One region of the Lonsdalea populi genome, then DNA from elsewhere that is predicted to be linked to it. Evidence: predicted binding sites of a transcription regulator. Region 1 holds the regulator's gene; each other region holds the start of a gene.

What was found. Region 1 encodes CRP, which controls carbon source genes, mostly activating them, when cyclic AMP is high. Its sites were predicted from a motif close to ATGTGANNNNNNTCACAT; they were not measured.
Region 2: aaeR (HTH-type transcriptional activator AaeR) is a predicted target of CRP. The motif match lies at 2,936-2,953, and genes of this name have one in related genera.
Region 3: epd (erythrose-4-phosphate dehydrogenase) is a predicted target of CRP. The motif match lies at 2,360-2,377, and genes of this name have one in related genera.

The regions. Positions count from the first base shown of each region.
Region 1 covers NZ_CP065534.1:287,141-294,382, reverse strand. The annotation lists gene I6N93_RS01345 (hydrolase) at 1-93, shown strand, start outside; gene I6N93_RS01340 (YheU family protein) at 95-325, shown strand; gene I6N93_RS01335 (phosphoribulokinase) at 451-1,320, shown strand; gene I6N93_RS01330 (OsmC family protein) at 1,358-1,765, opposite strand; gene crp (cAMP-activated global transcriptional regulator CRP) at 2,089-2,721, shown strand; gene argD (bifunctional acetylornithine/succinyldiaminopimelate transaminase) at 2,782-4,005, opposite strand; gene I6N93_RS01315 (aminodeoxychorismate synthase component II) at 4,121-4,702, opposite strand; gene ppiA (peptidylprolyl isomerase A) at 4,865-5,434, opposite strand; gene trpS (tryptophan--tRNA ligase) at 5,677-6,681, opposite strand; gene I6N93_RS01300 (phosphoglycolate phosphatase) at 6,678-7,242, opposite strand, start outside.
Region 2 covers NZ_CP065534.1:3,548,115-3,555,356, forward strand. The annotation lists gene aaeB (p-hydroxybenzoic acid efflux pump subunit AaeB) at 1-1,484, opposite strand, end outside; gene aaeA (p-hydroxybenzoic acid efflux pump subunit AaeA) at 1,494-2,441, opposite strand; gene aaeX (p-hydroxybenzoic acid efflux pump operon protein AaeX) at 2,449-2,652, opposite strand; gene aaeR (HTH-type transcriptional activator AaeR) at 2,971-3,909, shown strand; gene tldD (metalloprotease TldD) at 3,942-5,387, opposite strand; gene yhdP (AsmA2 domain-containing protein YhdP) at 5,434-7,242, opposite strand, start outside.
Region 3 covers NZ_CP065534.1:407,879-415,120, forward strand. The annotation lists gene tkt (transketolase) at 271-2,265, shown strand; gene epd (erythrose-4-phosphate dehydrogenase) at 2,597-3,613, shown strand; gene pgk (phosphoglycerate kinase) at 3,682-4,845, shown strand; gene fbaA (class II fructose-bisphosphate aldolase) at 4,954-6,033, shown strand; gene mscS (small-conductance mechanosensitive channel MscS) at 6,163-7,032, shown strand; gene I6N93_RS01995 (oxidative stress defense protein) at 7,207-7,242, shown strand, end outside.

The sequences.
Region 1 (7,242 bases):
CATGTCGGTTTCGTGGGCGGCTCATTATTAAAACCGAAACTGTGGCTGGAGCAGCGCATTCCCGACTGGCTCACCCCACATCTGGAGCGATGAGGTGATTATTCCCTGGCAAGAACTCGCGGCGGATACGCTGGAGAATCTGATTGAGTCTTTCGTCCTGCGCGAAGGCACCGACTACGGCCAGCATGAGCGCACGCTGGAACAAAAGGTGGCGGACGTCCGCCGCCAGCTGGAAAGCGGCGAGGTGGTGCTAGTCTGGTCCGAACTGCATGAAACGGTTAACCTCATGCCGCGCACCCAGATCAAAACCGGGCACGATTTGTAACGGCATTGCCGCTGCCCGTTGATGCAAAAATGGCGTGGCGCATCGGCGCAAACAGGGTAACAATGAAGGTCGAATTCCCGGCGTTCCCCGCTGGGTTTTACCGTCTATTGTGGAGTGGCAGCACTATGTCGCATCAACACCCTATCATTGCCGTGACCGGATCAAGCGGCGCCGGCACGACCACTACCAGCCTGGCGTTCCGAAAAATTTTTCAGCAGCTGAAAATCCGCGCCGCAGAACTTGAAGGCGACAGCTTTCACCGCTACACCCGTCCGGAAATGGACATGGCCATCCGCAAAGCGCGAGATCTGGGCCGCCACATCAGTTATTTCGGCCCGGAGGCGAACGATTTCACCCTACTGGAACAGGCATTCGCCGACTATGGCAGCCAGGGGACCGGTCAGAACCGCAAATATCTGCATACCTACGACGAAGCCATTCCCTACAACCAGGTGCCCGGCACATTTACGCCCTGGGAAGCCATGCCTGATCCGACGGATGTGTTGTTCTATGAGGGCTTGCACGGCGGCGTCGTCACCGAGCAGCACAACGTAGCTCGCCATGTCGACCTGCTGGTCGGCGTCGTGCCTATCGTGAACCTCGAGTGGATCCAGAAGCTGTACCGCGACGTTAACGAACGCGGGCACTCGCGTGATGCGGTCATGGACTCCGTCGTCCGCTCGATGGAAGACTACATCACCTATATCACACCGCAGTTTTCCCGCACCCATATCAACTTCCAGCGGGTGCCGACCGTCGATACGTCCAACCCCTTCGCTGCGAAAGCGATCCCGTCGTTGGACGAAAGTTTGGTGGTCATTCATTTCCAGCGCCTGGAGAATATCGACTTTCCCTATCTGCTCACCATGCTGCAAGGGTCGTATATTTCTCATATCAATACGCTGGTGGTGCCCGGAGGCAAAATGGGACTGGCGATGGAATTGATCATGACGCCGCTGGTGCAGCGGCTTCTGGAAGGCAAGACGATAAAGTAAGAGCCTAAGGATCCGGCCTGGGCAGGCCGTATACGGCTCAGTCGAGGGTTATCACCTCGTGGCTATGAGTGATATTGACCGCCGCTCCCAGCATTAGCGCCACCGAGCAGTATTTGTCTGCCGACAGGGACACCGCACGCGATACGGCCTGTTCGGTCAACTCCTTACCGGTCACGATGAAATGCAGGTTGATGGCAGTGAACAGGCGGGGCGCTTCCTGTCTGCGCTCGGAGGTCAGGCGCACCTCGCAATCCGCCACATCGTGACGTCCTTTTTGCAGAATAGACACGACGTCGATAGCGCTGCATCCCCCCGCCGACATCAATACCACTTCCATCGGACTCGGCGCTTTGTCGCCCGCATTACCATCCATAATAATCTGGTGGCCGGAGGCGGATTCGCCGATAAACGTTAACCCCTCAACCCATTTTACCCGCGCTTGCATAGTCTTTCACTCCCACTCAACTTTTTTTGAAATTTTATCGCGCTTATGCAGAAAATGCCTGTGTATCAAGGCGTAATTATGCTGAAGCGAGACAACACAAGACAGTACTCCCAACCTGTGTTACAAACAGAGGCAGCATCCGGTGCGTTCTGCGCAATGCTGAAAACAGCAGTTTGCAGAGTCACCTGACAGAAAGGCTTCAGTCAATTTCCTGACATATTTCCGCCCAACGGAATTTGAATTATAACTAGAGTTATCATGCCTTACAGGGAACTCTGAGCCCTGTGATTTACGTAGTGAATTACAACAGAGGATAACAGCGAATGGTTCTTGGCAAACCGCAAACAGACCCGACTCTTGAATGGTTCCTTTCTCATTGTCATATCCACAAGTACCCCTCAAAGAGTACGCTGATTCACCAAGGTGAAAAAGCAGAAACGCTTTACTACATCGTAAAGGGTTCCGTTGCCGTATTGATAAAAGATGAAGAAGGAAAAGAGATGATCCTTTCCTATCTGAATCAAGGGGATTTCATTGGTGAGCTAGGCTTGTTCGAAGAGGATCAGGAACGCAGCGCATGGGTGCGAGCCAAGAGCGCCTGCGAAGTTGCCGAGATTTCCTATAAAAAATTCCGCCAGCTGATTCAGGTCAATCCCGATATTCTGATGCGTTTGTCATCCCAGATCGCTCGTCGCCTTCAGGTCACCTCACAGAAAGTGGGCAACCTGGCGTTTCTTGACGTTACCGGCCGCATTGCACAAACGCTGCTAAACCTCGCCAAACAGCCTGACGCCATGACGCACCCGGACGGGATGCAGATTAAAATCACCCGTCAGGAAATCGGTCAGATCGTGGGCTGCTCTCGCGAAACCGTGGGTCGAATTCTGAAGATGCTGGAAGATCAGGAGCTGATTTCAGCGCACGGTAAAACCATCGTGGTCTTCGGTACGCGTTAATCTCAACCACTCGACTCGTGAACAGCGCGCAACGCGCTGTTCACTCTTCGTCTAAAAATGCTATTGGCCGTTTACCACCTGTGCGACCGCTTTCGCAAACAGCGCCATCCCCTCATCAATATCGTCCAGTTCAATCACCAGCGACGGCACAAACCGAATGACGTCCGGTCCAGCAACCAGGATCATGACGCCTTGCTCGGCCGCGGCCGTCAGGAAATCACGCGCCCGTCCATGCCATTGGGGTTTCAGCTGAGCGCCTAATAAGAGGCCCATACCGCGAATGCCGTCAAAAATGTCAAACTGTTCATTAATGGCTTCAAGCGCGGAAATAAAGCGATCGTGCCTGGCGGAGACGCCTGACAGCACTGCGGGTGTATTGATCACATCCAGCGCCGCTTCCGCCACCGCACAGGCCAGAGGATTGCCGCCGTAAGTGGTGCCATGAGTACCGACCTTCATGACAGAAGCGACGTCTTCGGTGGTCAGCATCGCGCTGATGGGGAATCCGCCGCCCAGCGCTTTGGCGGTGGTCAGAATGTCAGGCGTCACGCCATAGTGCATATAGGTAAACAGTTCGCCGGTACGCCCCATGCCACACTGCACTTCATCAAACACCAGCAGCGCCTGATTGTGATCGCACAGCTCCCGCACGCCTCCGATAAACGCCTGCGTGGCTGGCAGCACGCCGCCTTCGCCCTGCACCGGCTCCAACACCACGGCGCAAGTGTGATCGTCGATCACCGCCTTCACCGCATCCAGATCGTTGAACGGCACATGAATGATATCGGCGGGCTTCGGCCCGAATCCATCGGCGTACTTCGGCTGACCGCCTACCGACACGGTAAACAATGTGCGGCCATGAAAGGCCTGATGGAAGGCGATAATCTTAGTTTTATAGGGGCTGAAGCGTTCGATGGCGTAATGACGCGCCAGTTTGAAGGCCGCTTCGTTGGCTTCCGCGCCAGAGTTGGCGAAAAACACGCGTTCGGCGAACGTTGCGGCAATCAGCTTGCTCGCCAGTCGCAACGCCGGCTCGTTGGTGAAAACGTTGCTGGTATGCCACAGCGTTTCGCCCTGCGTTTTAAGGGCATTCACCAGCGCAGGATGGCAATGACCCAACGCTGTAACGGCAATACCTCCGGAAAAATCGATATATTCCTTACCCTGCTGGTCCCATATCCGGCTACCTTTCCCCTTTACCGGTACAAACTGGGCCGGCGCATAAACAGGAAGGATTACCTTATCGTATGTATCGCGCGTCACCGCGGTTTTATCTGTTGCCATCTGCTGCCCCGCTTTTACGATTTCATGTCTCAGTGAGAATATAGTCATCAAATATGCATAAAAAATCAGATTCAGGCAATCAATAACCCATCTGGAAAGCAAATCAGCGGCGGACTCATTTTCTGTGCAGAAAATTGCGCAACAACTGGTGTCCCTGCTGGCTCAGAATACTTTCCGGATGGAACTGTACTCCCTCCAGCGGTAGGCTGCGATGGCGTATCCCCATGATTTCATCCATTTTACCTGCGCTATTTTCTGTCCAGGCGGTGATTTCAAAGCAGTCTGGTAAAGAAGCACTTTCAATAATTAAAGAGTGATAGCGCGTCACCGTCAGCGGCTGCGCCAACCCGGTGAAAACGCCGACGTCACGATGGCGGATAGGCGAGGTCTTCCCGTGCATGACTTCGCGCGCGCGCACAACCTGAGCGCCGAAGGCCTGCCCCAACGCCTGATGCCCCAGACAGACGCCCAGAATCGGCAACTGTCCGGCAAAATGACAAATGGCTTGCAGCGAGATGCCCGCCTCGTTCGGCGTACAAGGACCCGGCGATATCACCAGATGCTGCGGCGACAGGCGCTCAATCGCGTCGAGACTCAGCCCATCATTACGCTTGACCACCACCTCCTCGCCCAGCTCGCAAAAATACTGGTACAGGTTGTAGGTAAAGGAGTCGTAGTTATCTATGATCAGTAACATTCATCACTCTGAAACTGGCTGGCGATTACCGGGAGAATGCCCTGCTATCGCGCAGAAAGAGGCTTTGAGACGGGACAGGGCAGTCAGGCATTCTCCCGACGAGCTATGCCGGGAGCACGCTGTACACAGTCTCGACGAACAACGCCTGAACTGACTACCTAATTATTTGATAATCTTGGCGGACTGGATAACGATCGGCTGGATGGGCACGTTCTGGTAAGGCCCGACGTTCTCGGTCTGCACCTGAGAAATTTTATCCGCCACATCCATGCCCTTCACAACTTTCCCGAAAACGGCATAGCCGAAATCGCGCTGACCGTGATCCAAAAAGGCGTTATCCGCCACGTTGAGGAAGAACTGGCTGGTCGCACTGTCTTTCTCGCTGGTACGCGCCATCGATATGGTGCCGCGCAGATTACGCAATCCGTTGTCAGCTTCATTTTTGATCGGCGGGTTGGTCGCCTTCTGTTTAAGGTCGCTGGTGAATCCCCCCCCCTGAGCCATGAATCCAGGGATGACGCGGTGGAAAATAGTGCCGTTATAGAAACCGCTATCGACATAACTCACAAAATTTTTCACTGACTCTGGCGCTTTTTGATCGTCCAGCGCCAATTCGATATTGCCGGCCGACGTGGTAAGCAACACATGCGTTGACGCGGTTGCAGCAAATGCTGGCGAGAGCGCAGACAAGGTAAATACGGTCGCTATCGTTGCCAATATACGTTTTGACATGAAGAATTCCTTTTAGGGGCCAACTACAGAAATCGTATCGATTGTAAATAGCCGTCTGCCTGCGCGCTACCGATTTACCTTTTTTTACGCAGGATTGAAAAAACGCGCCGACCGCTGTACGGCGGCTGATAAAACGCTGTTTACGGCGGCAACATGAGAATCGCTGACCTGAAACAAAAAAGACGAGCCGTCGGGCTCGTCTTCGAATCTCGTGGATATCGGCCTAGCGGGCGTTCTACGGCTTATGGACGAGCGACGAACCCAATGGCGTCATAAACTTTATTCAACGTCTCGCTGGCGCGAGCGCGGGCCTTCTCGGCACCGTCGCGCATCATCTGTTGCAAATAAGCTTCATCATGCCGGAAGCGATGATAGCGCTCCTGCAATTCGCCCAGCATGCCGGACACCGCTTCCGCCACGGCGCCTTTCAGGTGACCATACATTTGGCCTTCAAACTCCTGCTCCAACTGCGGGATAGATTTCCCGGTAACGCCAGAGAGGATATCGAGCAGATTCGACACGCCCGGTTTGTTGGCGATGTCATAGCGCACCATAGGCGGCTCATCCGAGTCGGTCACCGCGCGTTTGATTTTTTTGATCACGGCTTTCGGATCTTCCAGCAAACCGATCACGTTGTTGCGATTATCGTCCGACTTGGACATTTTTTTGGTCGGCTCCAGCAGAGACATCACGCGAGCGCCGGACTTGGGAATAAACGGTTCCGGCACCTTGAAGGTGTCGCCGTACAACGAGTTAAAGCGCTGCGCGATATCGCGGCTCAGCTCCAGATGCTGTTTCTGGTCTTCCCCTACCGGCACCTGATTCGTCTGATACAGCAGGATATCCGCCGCCATCAGCACCGGATAACCGAACAGACCGGCATTGATGTTCTCCGCGTAGCGGGCGGATTTGTCTTTGAACTGGGTCATACGGCTCAGTTCACCGAAATAGGTGTAGCAGTTCAACGCCCAGGCCAGCTGCGTATGCTCCGGAACGTGTGACTGGACGAAGATGGTGCTTTTCTGCGGGTCGATGCCGCAGGCCAGGTAGAGTGCCAGCGTATCCAGCGTCGCTTTTCTCAGCTGTTTCGCATCCTGACGAACCGTAATGGCATGCAGATCCACGATGCAATAGATGCAGTCGTAATCATCTTGCATATGAACCCACTGACGTAATGCACCCATGTAGTTGCCAATGGTCAACTCGCCAGACGGCTGCGCGCCGCTAAATACAATGGGCTTACTCATGCTAATGCTTCCTGATTATCTGAAATGGACGGTCCGACAAGGGACAAGAGATCCGCAAAACGATCCAACACCACACTCGGGTGGCTCAGGGCTATCGCTTCACCATAGTTGTAGCCGTAGGTCATGCCGACGCTTGGGCACCCGGCAGCCTGCGCGGCTTGTATATCATTGCGCGAATCGCCGACGAACAGCAACTCGTTTGCACGCAGGCCCAGCTTTCCCAATACCAGATAGAGCGGCGCGGGATGGGGCTTTTTGCACGGGACATCATCTCCGCCCAGGACTAACGTAAAGTGGGAATCAATCCCGAGCGAACGCAACAACGGCGCAACGAAAGGGGTCGGCTTATTCGTCACCAGGGCCATAGGCACGTTGCGAGCGGCCAGCGCGTGCAGGGTGTCTTTGACCCCGGGATACAGTTGGCTGCCAGCATCTACCGTTTCTGCGTAAGCGATATCGAACTGTTTGCGCGCGGACTGCATCCGCTCAGGAGAAGGGTCGATGCCGGCCCAGCGCAGCGCTCTCTCGACGACTTTGTCGGCGCCGTTGCCAATCCAGGTC
Region 2 (7,242 bases), 600 kb from region 1:
TAAGCCAGGAAGCAGCCGATAATTTGCCCGATAGCGCTGTCCAGAAACTGCGCGAGATCGAAGGTCATGGGATTATCAAGCACGATGATGTTGATGGTGCTCACTAAGGCCGCCAACGATCCCAATCGGCGTTTCTGCACCTCAATGCCGATGATAAACGCCATCAGACCCAGGCTCAGGCACAGCAGCAATTGACTCTGTTGCGTGGAAGGCAGCACCAGCATGAACATAAATGCTCCAAGCGGCAGCGCGAACAGCGTCCCGACCAGAAAATCCTTCGCCATCATAAGCGGATTGGGCAAGCGCATCGCCAGCGAGGTGACGACGGCGATCATCACCATACAAACGCTGCCGGAATTCCAGCCCGTCGTTAGCCAAAATAGACATCCCAGCGTAGTGGCCACCCAGGTGCGCAACCCGTTGATCATCGCGTGATGCGTCTCCGCGGACGTCGCCTTAACCGCCACATCCGTCGCCAGGGCATCCGCCTCAATGCGATTGATGCGGCCATTGGTCTGCACCCCCAGCATCAGGAGATGGTATCGCGTCGCCGTTGCCACCCAGCCGACCAGGGGAGCGGGGAGATCGGCGCTATTGACGGCGGCCAGGTAACGCAGCTGGCGTAAGCGCTGACGCCCTTCCTCCGGGGTGGTCACGGGCTGTTCCAGCAGCCTGGACAGACGGTCTTTGAGCGGCGCCTCGCGCTCCTGGAAGATCAGATAGGCTTCGCAGGCCTGAGTGATCATGAGCCATGACTGCGTCACCATGCTTTTCAGACGAAGATTGCTGTTCTGCCAGCGGGATGACTCGATGCGAAGCTGGCTGCGCATGCCGTTCAGCGCCTGGGTTTTACGCACCAGCGCGTGCCAGGTCGTATCCAACTCCGCCTTCGAGACTCCGGACACGCAGCGTTGCAGCAGTTGAAACTGATCCAGCAGCAGCGCTTTCGTCGTGCGGTCGATATCCTGCTTGATGGAGCGGGGAGAAAACAACAGGTCGGCCAGCACGGCGCACACGATGCCCAGCACGATCTCACTACAGCGTTCGACCGCGAGCTGCGGCGCCAACAGCGGCGAGCTCTCGATGGTGACGACGATAATCAGCGCGGTATAGCCCGCCAGCCCAAAGGCGTAGGAGTTTTCCACCCGGACCAACGATGAGATCCACACGCAGGCGCCCGCCCACAGACAGCTCAGCATCAGCATCACAACCGGCGCGCGCGCGGTGTGGACAATGATGATCAGCGCCCCGATACAGCCGATAAACGTTCCTAGAACACGCAGCAGCCCGCGATAGCGAATAGCACCCGAAAACGGCTCCCCGCCGGCGGCGAAGGCGGGCCCGGCGGCCACGAGCGCGGCGGTCAGCACCGCCCAGCGCGGGGTTTCCAGCTGCATATAGAATCCGAGCATAAGCGATAGCAGGATCGCAAAACTCAGCTTAAAGGCAAACCGCAGCCGGATGAATCCAGGGAAATTGAACATGGCGATGCCTTACCCGAACTCGCGCAGCCGGTGCATCAGTTTCAACATCGGCGACATTGATTTCGTATGCGCCGTATTTTCTCCTGTGACCACGACCGTCGCGGTGGTGCCCGCCGGGTAGAGATTATCCATTTGCCGGTCCAAACGAATCTTCACCGGCACCCGCTGCGCCAACCGGACCCACTCCAGATTGGAGTCGACCGTCGCCAAACCGGTGCTATCGGTGGTGATGTTGCTGTTGGTAACCGCCGCCGCCACGCTATCCACCGTTCCGTACAAAATTCGGTTACTGCCGAGCGGCGTGATCTCCACCCGCAAGCCGGGACGGACGCCACCCAGTTTGGTTTCCTCCATATACGCCCACAGGTAATAGGAATCTTTTTTCACCAGCGCGACCACAGTCGCGCCGCGGGTAATGAATTCACCAACCTGCAGATTGAGGTTGGTCACCCCCCCCTCCGACGGAGCGCGAACGACGGTACGATCCAGGTCGAGCCGGGCCAACTCCAGGGAGGCCTGCGCCTGCGCCAGCTGATGCTGCGTGGTTTCCAGCGTATTGCCGTACTGTTCGATTTCCTCACGCGACAGCGCCTGCGTCCCGAGTTTCAGACGGCGGCCAGCTTCCCGTTTTTTCTCGACGACCAGCGATCGATAGTATTCGACGTTCGCCTGCGCTTCGGCCAGCGCTTGCTGATAGCGAGGCCTGTCGACTTCAAACAGGATATCGCCCTTCTTCACCAGTTGGTTGTCATGGACGTTGACGGCGGTCAGCAGCCCGCTGACATCGGGCGCGATAGCGACGATATCGGCGGTGAATCGCGCGTCACGGGTCCAGGGCGACTCGGTGTAGAAAGCCCATACGCGCACGATCGCCACCAGAGCCAACAAGGCCAGCGCCAGCGTAATCGCGATACGTGCGAATTTTTTCAAATAAATTGCCAGAGCGGATGTATTCACAACGACCTCAAAGACCGAAACGGAACAGCAGATAAAACAGGCAGCAGAACAGCGCGGTGTTGAACAATGCGGGATGCCAAACGACATCGTAGATCCCGGTAGGCTGCAGCAGACGGAGACACAGATAAAATAGCGCCAGCGATACCAGCAGGACAAAAAATACCGGAGGGAACGACAGGCCGAACAGGACCATGACCGGAAGCGAATTCATCTTTTTCTTATCTCTCTCACTCTGATGCGCAGTACACCCTGTAAGCAGCATAGCGAATAACCAAAAAAAACCTCCGCTGGCCGTCATCGACGGACAGCGGAGGGGAAGACACAGCAAGACTGATATCAATAATGAAGAACACACGTAACGAATGGTCGGTATGATGAAACGCAGACTTTTTCATTCGTTGAGGTAACAAAGGCAGAAACGCAGCGAGGAGAACACCGTGTTTCCTATTTAGACACGCCTTATTATGGATGTTTATTATGACCTTATCTACCCAGCGTGATCTAAATCACTTTTAATCCAGGCTTAACAATGGAACGACTAAAAAGCATGACCGTGTTCGCCAAAGTGGTGGAGTTCGGATCATTTACCTCCGCCGCCCGGCAGTTGAAAATGAGCGTCTCCGCCGTCAGCCAAACGGTGACCAAGCTGGAAAATGCGTTGCAGGTGAAGCTGCTGAACCGCAGTACGCGCAGCATCGGACTGACCGAAGCCGGGAAAATCTATTACCACGGCTGCCGTCGCATGCTGATCGAAGCGCATGAAGTTCACGATCAGCTCTACGCGTTTACCAACACGCCGATCGGCACGCTGCGTATCGGCAGCACCTCCACCATGGCTCAGAACGTACTGGCAACGATGACGGCGGAAATGCTGAAGGAGTATCCGGGGCTGTCCGTCAATTTGGTCAGCGGCATCCCCGCGCCGGACCTGATCGCCGACGGGCTGGATATCGTTATTCGCGTGGGATCGTTGCAGGATTCAAGCCTGTTTTCCACCCGTCTGGGATCGATGCCGATGGTGGTATGCGCCGCTAAAAGCTACCTGACGCAGAACGGCGCGCCGGAGAAACTGTCCGACATCGACAATTTTTCCTGGTTGGAATACAGCGTGCGGCCCGACAGCGAATTCGAGCTGATCTCGCCCGAAGGATTAACGACGCGGCTGAAGCCGCAGGGGCGTTTTGTCACCAATGATTCCCAGACGCTGATCCGCTGGCTTAAGCACGGCGCGGGCATTTCACATGTGCCGCTTATGTGGGTTTTTGAGGAGATTAAACGCGGCGAGGTGGAAATTCTGTTCGCCCGCTACCATTCCGATCCGCGTCCGGTCTATGCCTTATACACGCGCAAGGACCATCTGCCGCTGAAAGTGCAGGTGTGCATCAATTATCTAACGGAGTACTTCAAAAAGGTGGCGCTGACCTATCAAGGGTATCGCCAGGAGAATCCGCCGCCGTCGGCGCCCTGATAGCACGCGACGGCGGCGGAGGCGAAGGACGATTAAGCCGTGCCGCCCACCGTCAGGCTGTCCAGTTTCAGCGTTGGCTGACCGACGCCAACCGGCAGACTCTGGCCTTCTTTACCGCAAACGCCGACGCCCATATCCAGCGACAGATCGTTGCCCACCATAGAAATCTGCTGCATGGCTTCGATGCCGGAGCCAATCAGCGTCGCGCCTTTGACAGGCTTGGTGATGCGGCCTTTTTCGATCAGATAGGCTTCCGACGTGGAGAACACGAACTTGCCGGAGGTAATATCCACCTGACCCCCGCCGAAGTTCGGCGCATACAGGCCGTAGTCGACGCTGGCGATAATCTCTTCCGGCGTCGACTTACCGTCCAGCATATAAGTGTTGGTCATGCGCGGCATAGGCAGGTGCGCATAGGACTCGCGGCGGCCGTTGCCGGTCGGCGCAACGCCCATCAGGCGGGCGTTGAGCTTATCCTGCATATAACCTTTCAACACGCCGTTCTCGATCAGCACGTTGTACTGTCCCGGTACGCCTTCATCGTCCATTGCCAGAGAGCCGCGGCGGCCTTCCATCGTTCCGTCGTCCACCACGGTACACAGTTCAGACGCCACCAGATTGCCCACCTGACCGCTGAACACGGATGTCCCGCGACGGTTGAAGTCGCCTTCCAGACCGTGACCAACCGCTTCGTGCAGCAGCACGCCCGGCCAACCGGCGCCCAGCACGACAGGCATTGAACCCGCAGGCGCCGCAACCGCAGAGAGATTGATCAGCGCCATACGAACGGCTTCTTTCGCCCAGGCTTCCGCCCGCGCTTCGCCGTCCACCCACTGCCAAAAGTAGTCGTAACCGGTACGCGCGCCGCCGCCGCTTGAGCCGCGCTCACGCTTACCGTCCTGTTCCACCAGCACGCTGACGGACAGACGCACCAGCGGGCGAATGTCCGCCGCCAGGGTTCCATCGGTTGCCGCCACCAGCACCAGCTCATACACGCCGGTCAGACTGGCGCTGACTTCCTGCACGCGGGCGTCTTCCGCACGGGCCGTCGCATCCACGCGCTGCAGCAGGGCGATTTTCTCTTCCCGAGTCAGGCTATCCAACGGGTTTTGGCTCGGATACAGCGCGCGATGCGCCGACTCGCCCAACGCATGTACACGTCCGTTGCCCTGCTCTCTCACGATGCTGCGGGCTGCCTGCGCACTCTGTTGCAGCGCATTTAACGTAATTTGGTCGGCGTAGGCGAAACCGGTTTTTTCGCCGCTGACGGCCCGGATCCCCACGCCCTGATCGATGTGGTAGGAACCGTCTTTGATGATGCGGTCTTCCAATATCCAGGACTCATGGTAGCTGGATTGGAAATAGAGATCGGCGTAGTCCAGACGACGCTCGTTCAGCGTCTCCAGAGTCGTGTTCAAATCGTTCAGGCTCAGCTTGTTGGCTGTGAGTAATTGCTCACTGACTAACGTCAGACTCATAGGATGTCACTCTTTATGTCAAGGTAATCAGATAAACATGCCGCCCTTACTGGCCGGATGTCGCCACGCGGGCTTTGTGCTTTTCGCGCAGAACTTCCTGAATCTCCGGTTGATCCACACTACCGGAAATATGGTAACGAATCAGGGAAAATTTATTCCACAGCGGCGCCAGCACTTTGCTGGCGGCGAATACCGCCGCGCCGACGACGGGATTGACCACAAAGGCCGCCGCCACCCCGACCGTACCGGAAAGCTCCGGCGCAACCGTGGCTTCCATGTTGATCTGCCGCTTCACCAGATCGATATCGCCGCTCATGGCGATGTCCGCCTCCAGCCCATCGACCAGCAGATTATCCGTATGCAGTACGCCGGACTTAATCCAGGCCGAGCTGCGGATGCTGTCGAAGTAGAAGCCTTTGTGAAAGGTATCGCTGAAATCGAACTGCAATTTGCGCAGCAACGCATCAAAGCTGATCAGACGCAGCAGTTGCCCGGCCGACCCGCTGCTCGCGCTGGTGATTTCCCCTTTGCCGAGACGGGTCTGCAAGATACCGCTCAGCGTGGGCAGGACCGGAGACCACGGTTCGCCGTGCCAGTAGAGATCATAATCGATGTTGAATGACTCACTACGCAGCGGCGTGGAAATCCCCAGCCACGCGGCGCTCTCCGTTAGGCTATCGCCCGACAGCCCGCCTTTCAACGAGGTGCGGCTTCCACCCTCCGCCTGCTGCCAGCTGCCGTTGAGGGTCAAACGCGTCTTGCCGTCATCCACCAGTCCGCCACGGATCGAAATCTTGTTTCTCTCCGGCACGAATAATGCCTGAATCCGGCCCAGGTTCTGTCCCATCGCCCAACATTCGTTGCAGTTCACCTGTAGCGTGGGCCATCCGGCAAAGGTCTCGTTGGTGAGGGTAAAGGGCGCCGAGGCTTTGCCCGACGTCGAAGGAGACGCGTTCCCGGACCATTGAGGATTGTAGTAAAGATAGCGAATGTCGCTTCGCCATACGCCGGTACGGGGGATTTCCAAGCGTCCGTCGATCTCGCGGCCGCGCGCCGTCACCGCGGCGCCGCCCGCAGTGGGATACGCGCTCAGCGCCAGATCGCGCCACTGCTGGCCCGCCAGCGTCAACTGCGGCGTCGTCAAGGTGACGCGTTCCGGCAGCGAGAATTCGCCGCCTCCCGAACCTAGGGAGGTCTTCGCGCCGGACAGCAGACCCAACCAGCGTTCGCCGTCAAGCGCGGGAAGGTGCAACGTGACGCCGTCCCCGCCTGTCAGCGCAGGGGCGTTTTTGCCGCCTTCCTGCCAGACCGCCTGAGCCAATGCCACCGAGTGCTTCTTCAGCAGCCAGCGGCTGTTAAACCGCTGACTCTTGGCCAGCACGCCCTGTACCGTAAAGCCGCGCAGGTTCCCTTTAGCGGTTAGCTGTACCGGCAGCGGTTTGCCCGCCGCCTTGTTGAGCGGCGAAGGTAAGTGACTGCTCACTTCCTTCAGGTCGGCCTGCGCATTAACGTCGTAGGTGGCGCCGCCCTTGTGCGGCAACGTCACGCCCACCTGTGTTTTCCAGGAGGCGCTACCGCCCAGCGCGCTCACGACATCGGCAGGCAATCCCGGCAACCGCGCCGGTTGTACATTCCCCTGTAAGTCCACGTTAACCTGAAACGCCTTTTCCTGCTCTTCCGTGGTGAAACCGGCGGTCAGCGGCTGGCCGAACACGGTGGCCTGCAACGGTTCGCTCTTCAAATTGCCGTTGTCGTAGCTGAAGCGGCCGGTGAGCTGGCGCAGCGTAACGCCCAACGGTTTGATGAACAGGCTATTGTCGTTCATCGTGACCTCGCCGCTCGCCCGTACCCGCTT
Region 3 (7,242 bases), 120 kb from region 1:
GGGTATTAATAGGAATAAATGCATAACATTACATTTGTCAGGAAATAGTACGCTGCATCCCTAATGGGTGGGCAATGGCGAATTTCGGCGGGGCTGCGACGGCGTGAATCCCCCGTTCCAAGGGCGCTCGGCACATACGGTTAGCAGTGCATTCAATCGGGATTTCATGTACATTTAAAACTATCTCTTCTTGGTCTTTTCGGGCTAACGTTTTGATTTATATATCGTGTGTTCGGCAAGACACTTGTTCAATCCGATCTGGAGTAAAGCATGTCCTCTCGTAAAGAACTTGCCAATGCTATCCGTGCGTTGAGCATGGATGGTGTGCAGAAGGCCAAATCTGGCCATCCGGGCGCACCGATGGGTATGGCCGATATCGCCGAAGTCCTGTGGCGTGACTACCTCAATCATAACCCTGCTAACCCGCACTGGGCCAACCGCGACCGCTTCGTGCTGTCCAACGGCCACGCCTCTATGCTGATTTACAGCCTGCTGCACCTGACCGGCTACGATCTGCCGCTGGAAGAGCTGAAGAACTTCCGTCAACTGCACTCGAAAACGCCGGGTCACCCGGAAGTCGGCTATACGCCGGGCGTCGAAACGACCACGGGTCCGCTGGGACAGGGGATCGCGAATGCGGTCGGTATGGCTATCGCCGAGCGCACGCTGGCGGCGCAGTTCAACCGTCCCGGGCATAACATCGTCGATCACCACACTTATACGTTCCTGGGCGATGGCTGCATGATGGAAGGGATCTCGCATGAGGTCTGTTCACTGGCGGGGACGCTGAAACTCGGCAAACTGACGGCGTTCTACGATGACAACGGCATTTCCATCGACGGTCATATCACCGGTTGGTTTACCGACGATACGGCTGCGCGCTTCGAAGCCTACGGCTGGCATGTGATCCGCGGTATCGACGGTCACGATGCGGATGCGATCAAACGTGCTATTGGCCAAGCGCAGTTGGTGACCGACAAACCCTCTCTGCTGATGTGCAAAACGGTCATCGGCTTCGGTTCACCGAACAAGCAGGGCACGCATGAAGTGCACGGCGCGGCGCTGGGCGATGCCGAAGTGGCCGCGACCCGTCAAAACATCGGCTGGAGCTACGGTCCGTTCGAAATCCCGGCAGAAATCTACGCCGAGTGGGATGCCCGCGATGCGGGACAGCGCAAAGAGGCTGACTGGAACAAGGCGTTCGACGCATACGCCAGCGCCTATCCGGATTTGGCCGCTGAATTCCGTCGTCGGGTCGACGGCGAACTGCCGGCAAACTGGCAGACGGATTCCGCTAAGTATGTTGAAGAGCTGCAGGCCAACCCAGCCAGCATCGCCAGCCGTAAGGCTTCGCAGAATGCGCTGGAGAGCTACGGTAAACTGCTGCCTGAATTCCTGGGCGGCTCAGCGGATTTGGCGCCAAGCAACCTGACCATGTGGTCTGGCTCCAAGCCGCTGAATGAAGATCCGGCGGGCAACTACATCCACTACGGCGTGCGAGAGTTCGGCATGACCGCTATCGCCAACGGGATCGGCCTGCACGGCGGTTTCATTCCTTACACCGCCACCTTCCTGATGTTCGTGGAGTACGCTCGCAACGCGGTCCGTATGGCGGCGCTGATGAAACTGCGCAGCATCTACGTTTATACCCATGATTCCATCGGTCTGGGTGAAGATGGCCCGACTCACCAGCCTGTTGAACAACTGGCCAGTCTGCGCGTGACGCCGAACCTGAGCACCTGGCGTCCGGCCGATCAGGTTGAGACCGCTGTGGCATGGAAATATGCAATTGAACGTCAAGACGGTCCTACCGCGCTGATCCTGTCTCGTCAGAACCTGGCGCAGCAGGAACGCACCGCTGAGCAACTGGCGAATATCGCCAAAGGCGCTTACGTACTGAAAGACAGCGACGGTCAGCCCGACCTGATCCTGATCGCGACCGGTTCTGAAGTGGAGCTGGCCGTGGCGGCCTGGCAGCAACTGACGAACGACGGCGTGAAGGCGCGCGTGGTTTCCATGCCTTCTACTGACGCGTTCGATAAGCAGGATGGCGCGTACCGTGAATCCGTATTGCCTGCCGCCGTGAGCGCGCGCGTGGCGGTGGAAGCCGGTATTGCCGACTACTGGTACAAGTATGTGGGCCTGAACGGAGCGATTGTCGGCATGACCACCTTCGGCGAGTCTGCGCCAGCCGAGCTGCTGTTCAAAGAGTTTGGCTTCACGACCGAAAACGTGGTCGCTAAAGCGAAAGCCTTGCTGAAATAAGCGCCGCGTTTGACTAACAAGGCCGGGACTATTCCTGGCCTTTTTTTATCTGCGATCCCTGCTTTTGCGTGGCGGCAAGTAGTTGTATTCATTTTTTTGACATACGTCACTCTTCTGGCACCGGCCTGTGGGGACGATTCCTTTTGACAATGAATTCGTTTATGCTAGCTGAAGCGTTTCAGTCATCGGAGCAGTCACTCAATTCCGCTGAATCAGCCGGGTTTTACGGGTCGATGACGAAGAAAACGCAAGGTATAACCAATGGTTTATTCCTGACGATGTACTGATTATTCTATAGGACCAGCGGTTTTATCATTACACAGGGAATTTCATGACGATCCGTATTGCGATAAACGGTTTTGGTCGGATAGGACGCAGCATACTGCGGGCTCTCTATGAGTCCGGACGGCGCGCCGAAATCTCCGTCGTCGCGATCAATGAGCTGGCGAATGCCGAAGGGATCGCCCACCTGCTTAAGTACGACAGCAGCCATGGACGTTTTTCGTGGGATGTCGGTCAGAAATGCGACCAGCTGTACGTGGGGGATGACGTCATTCGCCTGCTGCACGAGCCGCAGTTGCAAAACCTGCCCTGGAGAGAACTGGGCGTGGACATTGTGCTGGATTGCAGCGGCGTTTACGGCAGCCGGGCCGACGGTGAAGCGCATCTGGCCGCAGGCGCCCGCAAGGTGCTGTTTTCGCATCCCGGCACGCCGGATCTGGACGCCACCGTGGTGTACGGCGTCAACCAGGATGATTTACGGTCCGAGCACCGTCTGGTGTCGAATGCATCCTGCACCACCAACTGTATTATTCCCGTGATAAAACTGCTCGATGACGCGTTTGGCATTGAAAGCGGTACGGTCACCACCATTCATGCCTCCATGAACGATCAACCGGTGATTGACGCCTATCACCATGATTTACGTCGCACGCGTGCGGCCAGCCAGTCAATCATTCCGGTGGATACCAAACTGGCTGCGGGAATTACGCGTTTTTTCCCGAAGTTCCAGGATCGTTTCGAAGCGATTTCCGTGCGGGTGCCCACCACGAACGTCACGGCGATCGATCTAAGCGTTAGCGTGAGAAGTAAAGTAAACGTTTGTGAAATCAACGGCCTACTGCAAAGCTCAGCGCGAGGGGCATTTCGTGGTATAGTTGACTACACAGAATTACCGTTAGTTTCAGCCGATTTTAATCACGATCCGCACAGCGCGATCGTGGACGGAACACAAACCCGGGTCAGTGGACATCATCTGATAAAAACACTGGTCTGGTGCGATAACGAATGGGGCTTCGCCAACCGAATGTTGGATACCACTCGGGCAATGGCGGCCTGCGGATTCTAGTACGCGGCGGCGGTTCTGCCGACGCCTCGCTCAAGCAACTTTAAGAGAATCAACCAAGAGGATTCACCATGGCTGTAATTAAGATGACCGATCTGGATCTGGCTGGCAAACGTGTGCTGATCCGTGCGGATCTGAATGTACCGGTTAAAGCCGGCAAAGTGACGTCCGATGCGCGTATCCGCGCATCTCTGCCGACAATCGAAACAGCGCTGAAGCAAGGTGCCCGCGTGATGGTGACTTCTCACCTGGGTCGTCCTACTGAAGGCGAATACAACGAAGAATTTTCTCTGCTGCCGGTTGTTAACTACCTGAAAGACAAATTGTCTTCACCCGTTCGTCTGGCGAAAGACTACCTAGAAGGCGTTGATATCGCGGAAGGCGAACTGGTTGTTCTGGAAAACGTCCGCTTCAACAAAGGCGAGAAGAAAGACGACGAAGTGCTGGCGAAAAAATACGCCGCGCTGTGCGACGTGTTCGTCATGGACGCCTTTGGTACGGCTCATCGCGCTCAGGCTTCGACTCACGGCGTAGGTAAATTCGCGCCGATCGCCTGCGCAGGTCCGCTGCTGTCCGCTGAACTGGAAGCGCTGGGTAAAGCCCTGGGCAAACCGGCTCGTCCGATGGTTGCTATCGTCGGCGGTTCTAAAGTCTCCACCAAACTGACCGTTCTGGACTCTCTGTCCAAAATCGCTGACCAGCTGATCGTCGGCGGCGGCATCGCCAACACCTTCATCGCGGCTCAGGGCCACAACGTGGGTAAATCCCTGTATGAAGCGGACCTGATCCCGGAAGCGAAAAAACTGCTGGAAACTTGTGATATTCCGGTACCGAGCGACGTGCGCGTAGCGACCGAGTTCTCTGAAACCGCCAGCTGCACGATGAAATCCGTCTCTGAAATTAAAGACGACGAACAGGTTCTGGATCTGGGCGACGTATCTGCAGAACGCCTGGCTGAAATTCTGAAAAATGCCAAGACTATCCTGTGGAACGGTCCGGTTGGTGTGTTCGAATTCCCGAACTTCCGTAAAGGCACCGAAGTGATCGCACAGGCGATTGCCGACAGCGACGCGTTCTCCATCGCGGGCGGCGGCGATACTCTGGCGGCTATCGACCTGTTCGGTATTGAAGATAAAATCTCTTACATCTCTACTGGCGGCGGCGCCTTCCTTGAGTTCGTTGAAGGTAAAAAACTGCCGGCCGTAGTGATGCTGGAAGAACGCGCTAAGCAGTAATGATGAACGACGGGAGAGATTTCTCCCGTTTGTGGTTGTCTCTATGCTGAGGTGGAGGCAACCGCTGCTATCTCTAACCCCCACGGCCAACGAAACAGGACACGTAACATGTCTAAAATCTTCGATTTCGTAAAACCTGGCGTCATCACTGGTGATGACGTACAGAAAGTTTTTGCAATCGCAAAAGAAAACAAATTTGCCCTGCCCGCCGTTAACTGTGTCGGTACCGACTCAATTAACGCCGTGCTGGAAACTGCTGCAAAAGTTCGCGCACCTGTCATTGTGCAGTTCTCCAACGGCGGCGCCGGCTTTATCGCAGGTAAAGGCCTGAAATCCGACGTTCCGCAGCAGGCGGCTATCCAGGGTGCTATCTCTGGCGCGCACCACGTTCATCAGATGGCCGAATACTACGGTGTTCCAGTTATCCTGCACACTGACCACTGTGCCAAGAAACTGCTGCCGTGGCTGGACGGACTGTTGGATGCGGGCGAAAAATTCTTCGCAGCTCATGGCAAACCGCTGTTCTCTTCTCACATGATCGACCTGTCTGAAGAGTCTCTGGAAGAAAACATCGAAATCTGCAGCAAGTATCTGACTCGCATGGCGAAACTGGGTATGACGCTGGAAATCGAACTGGGTTGCACCGGCGGTGAAGAAGATGGCGTAGATAACAGCCATCTGGACAACTCCGCGCTGTACACTCAGCCGGAAGACGTGGCTTACGCGTATGAAAAACTGAATGCGATCAGCCCGCGTTTTACCATCGCTGCTTCCTTCGGTAACGTACATGGCGTTTACAAGCCGGGTAACGTACAGCTGACACCGAAAATTCTGCGCAACTCTCAGGACTTCGTTTCTGAAAAATACAACCTGCCGCACAATAGCCTGAACTTCGTGTTCCACGGCGGTTCTGGTTCTACTGCTGCAGAAATCGAAGAAGCGGTTGGCTACGGTGTTATCAAAATGAACATCGATACCGACACCCAGTGGGCTACCTGGGAAGGTATTCTGCAATACTACAAGAAAAACGAAGGCTACCTGCAGGCACAGCTGGGTAACCCGGAAGGCGCGGACAAGCCGAACAAGAAATACTATGATCCGCGTGCATGGCTGCGTGCTGCGCAGAGCACCATGATCGCTCGTCTGGAACAAGCCTTTAAAGAACTGAACGCAATCGACGTTCTGTAATAAATACATTTTAAATGGCTGCAATTAAGGCTCCTTCGGGAGCCTTATTTTTACTTCCGTTTCATACAAACGACGGTAGATTTTGGTTTGTGTAAGTCAGTTTAGTGAGTCTCAAACAGGAGTGAGTTAATGGAAGATTTAGGTGTAACAGAAAGCGTCAGCCGCGCGCAGACCTGGTTGACCAACAATCAGCATGTGCTGCTGGAGTACGCGGTTAATATTGTTTCCTCATTGGTCATTCTGATCGCAGGATTGATTGTCGCTCGGGTCGTATCAAGCACGCTGAACCGCCTGATGCGCGCACGTAATATTGATGCCACGGTAGCGGATTTCCTCTCCGCCATCGCGCGCTACGGCGTGATTGCATTTACCTTGATTGCCGCGTTGAGCCGCATCGGCGTACAGACGGCATCGATCATCGCCGTGTTGGGTGCCGCCGGTTTGGCCGTCGGTTTGGCGTTGCAGGGGTCGTTGTCCAACTTCGCCGCCGGCGTGCTGATCGTAATGTTTCGTCCTTTCCGCACCGGAGAATCGGTCGATCTGGGCGGTGTGAGTGGCACCGTCGCTCAGGTGCAGATTTTCTCCAGCACGCTGTTGACCCCGGACGGCCGTATTATCGTCGTGCCGAACGGCAAGATCATCTCCGGCAATATCATCAACAGCTCCCGCGAGCCGAATCGTCGTACCGAGATCATCGTGGGCGTTGCTTATGATGCGGATATCGATGTGGTGAAGAACGTGCTTGGCGAGATCATCAAGGCGGATCCTCGTATTCATAAAGACAAGGAAATCGTCATTCGTCTCAATGAAATGGCCGCCTCTTCGCTGAACTTCGTCGTGCGCGTGTGGACCAGCAATGCCGACGCCACCGAGGTGTACTGGGATTTGCTGGAAAACTTCAAGCGCGCGCTTGATGAACATCAAATTGGCATTCCTTACCCGCAGATGGATGTGCATTTGCACCAGACCGCGACGGCGGAATCCGCCGACAAGGCGTAAGCCAGGCCTTTCTCTTACGCGCTGCCCGCCCCGATTTTACGGGCAGCGCAATATCACTCTTCATTTTCCTTTCGTTTAGCAAACCCCCTGCCAATATTTAGAAACTCTCCTATATTGAGGGAGAGCCACCTCGCGTAGGGTGTGCACTGCCGTCTCAATTTGAAAGGAGAGAGTGTGAAACTCAAGACATTGACGCTGGCTGCGGTTATC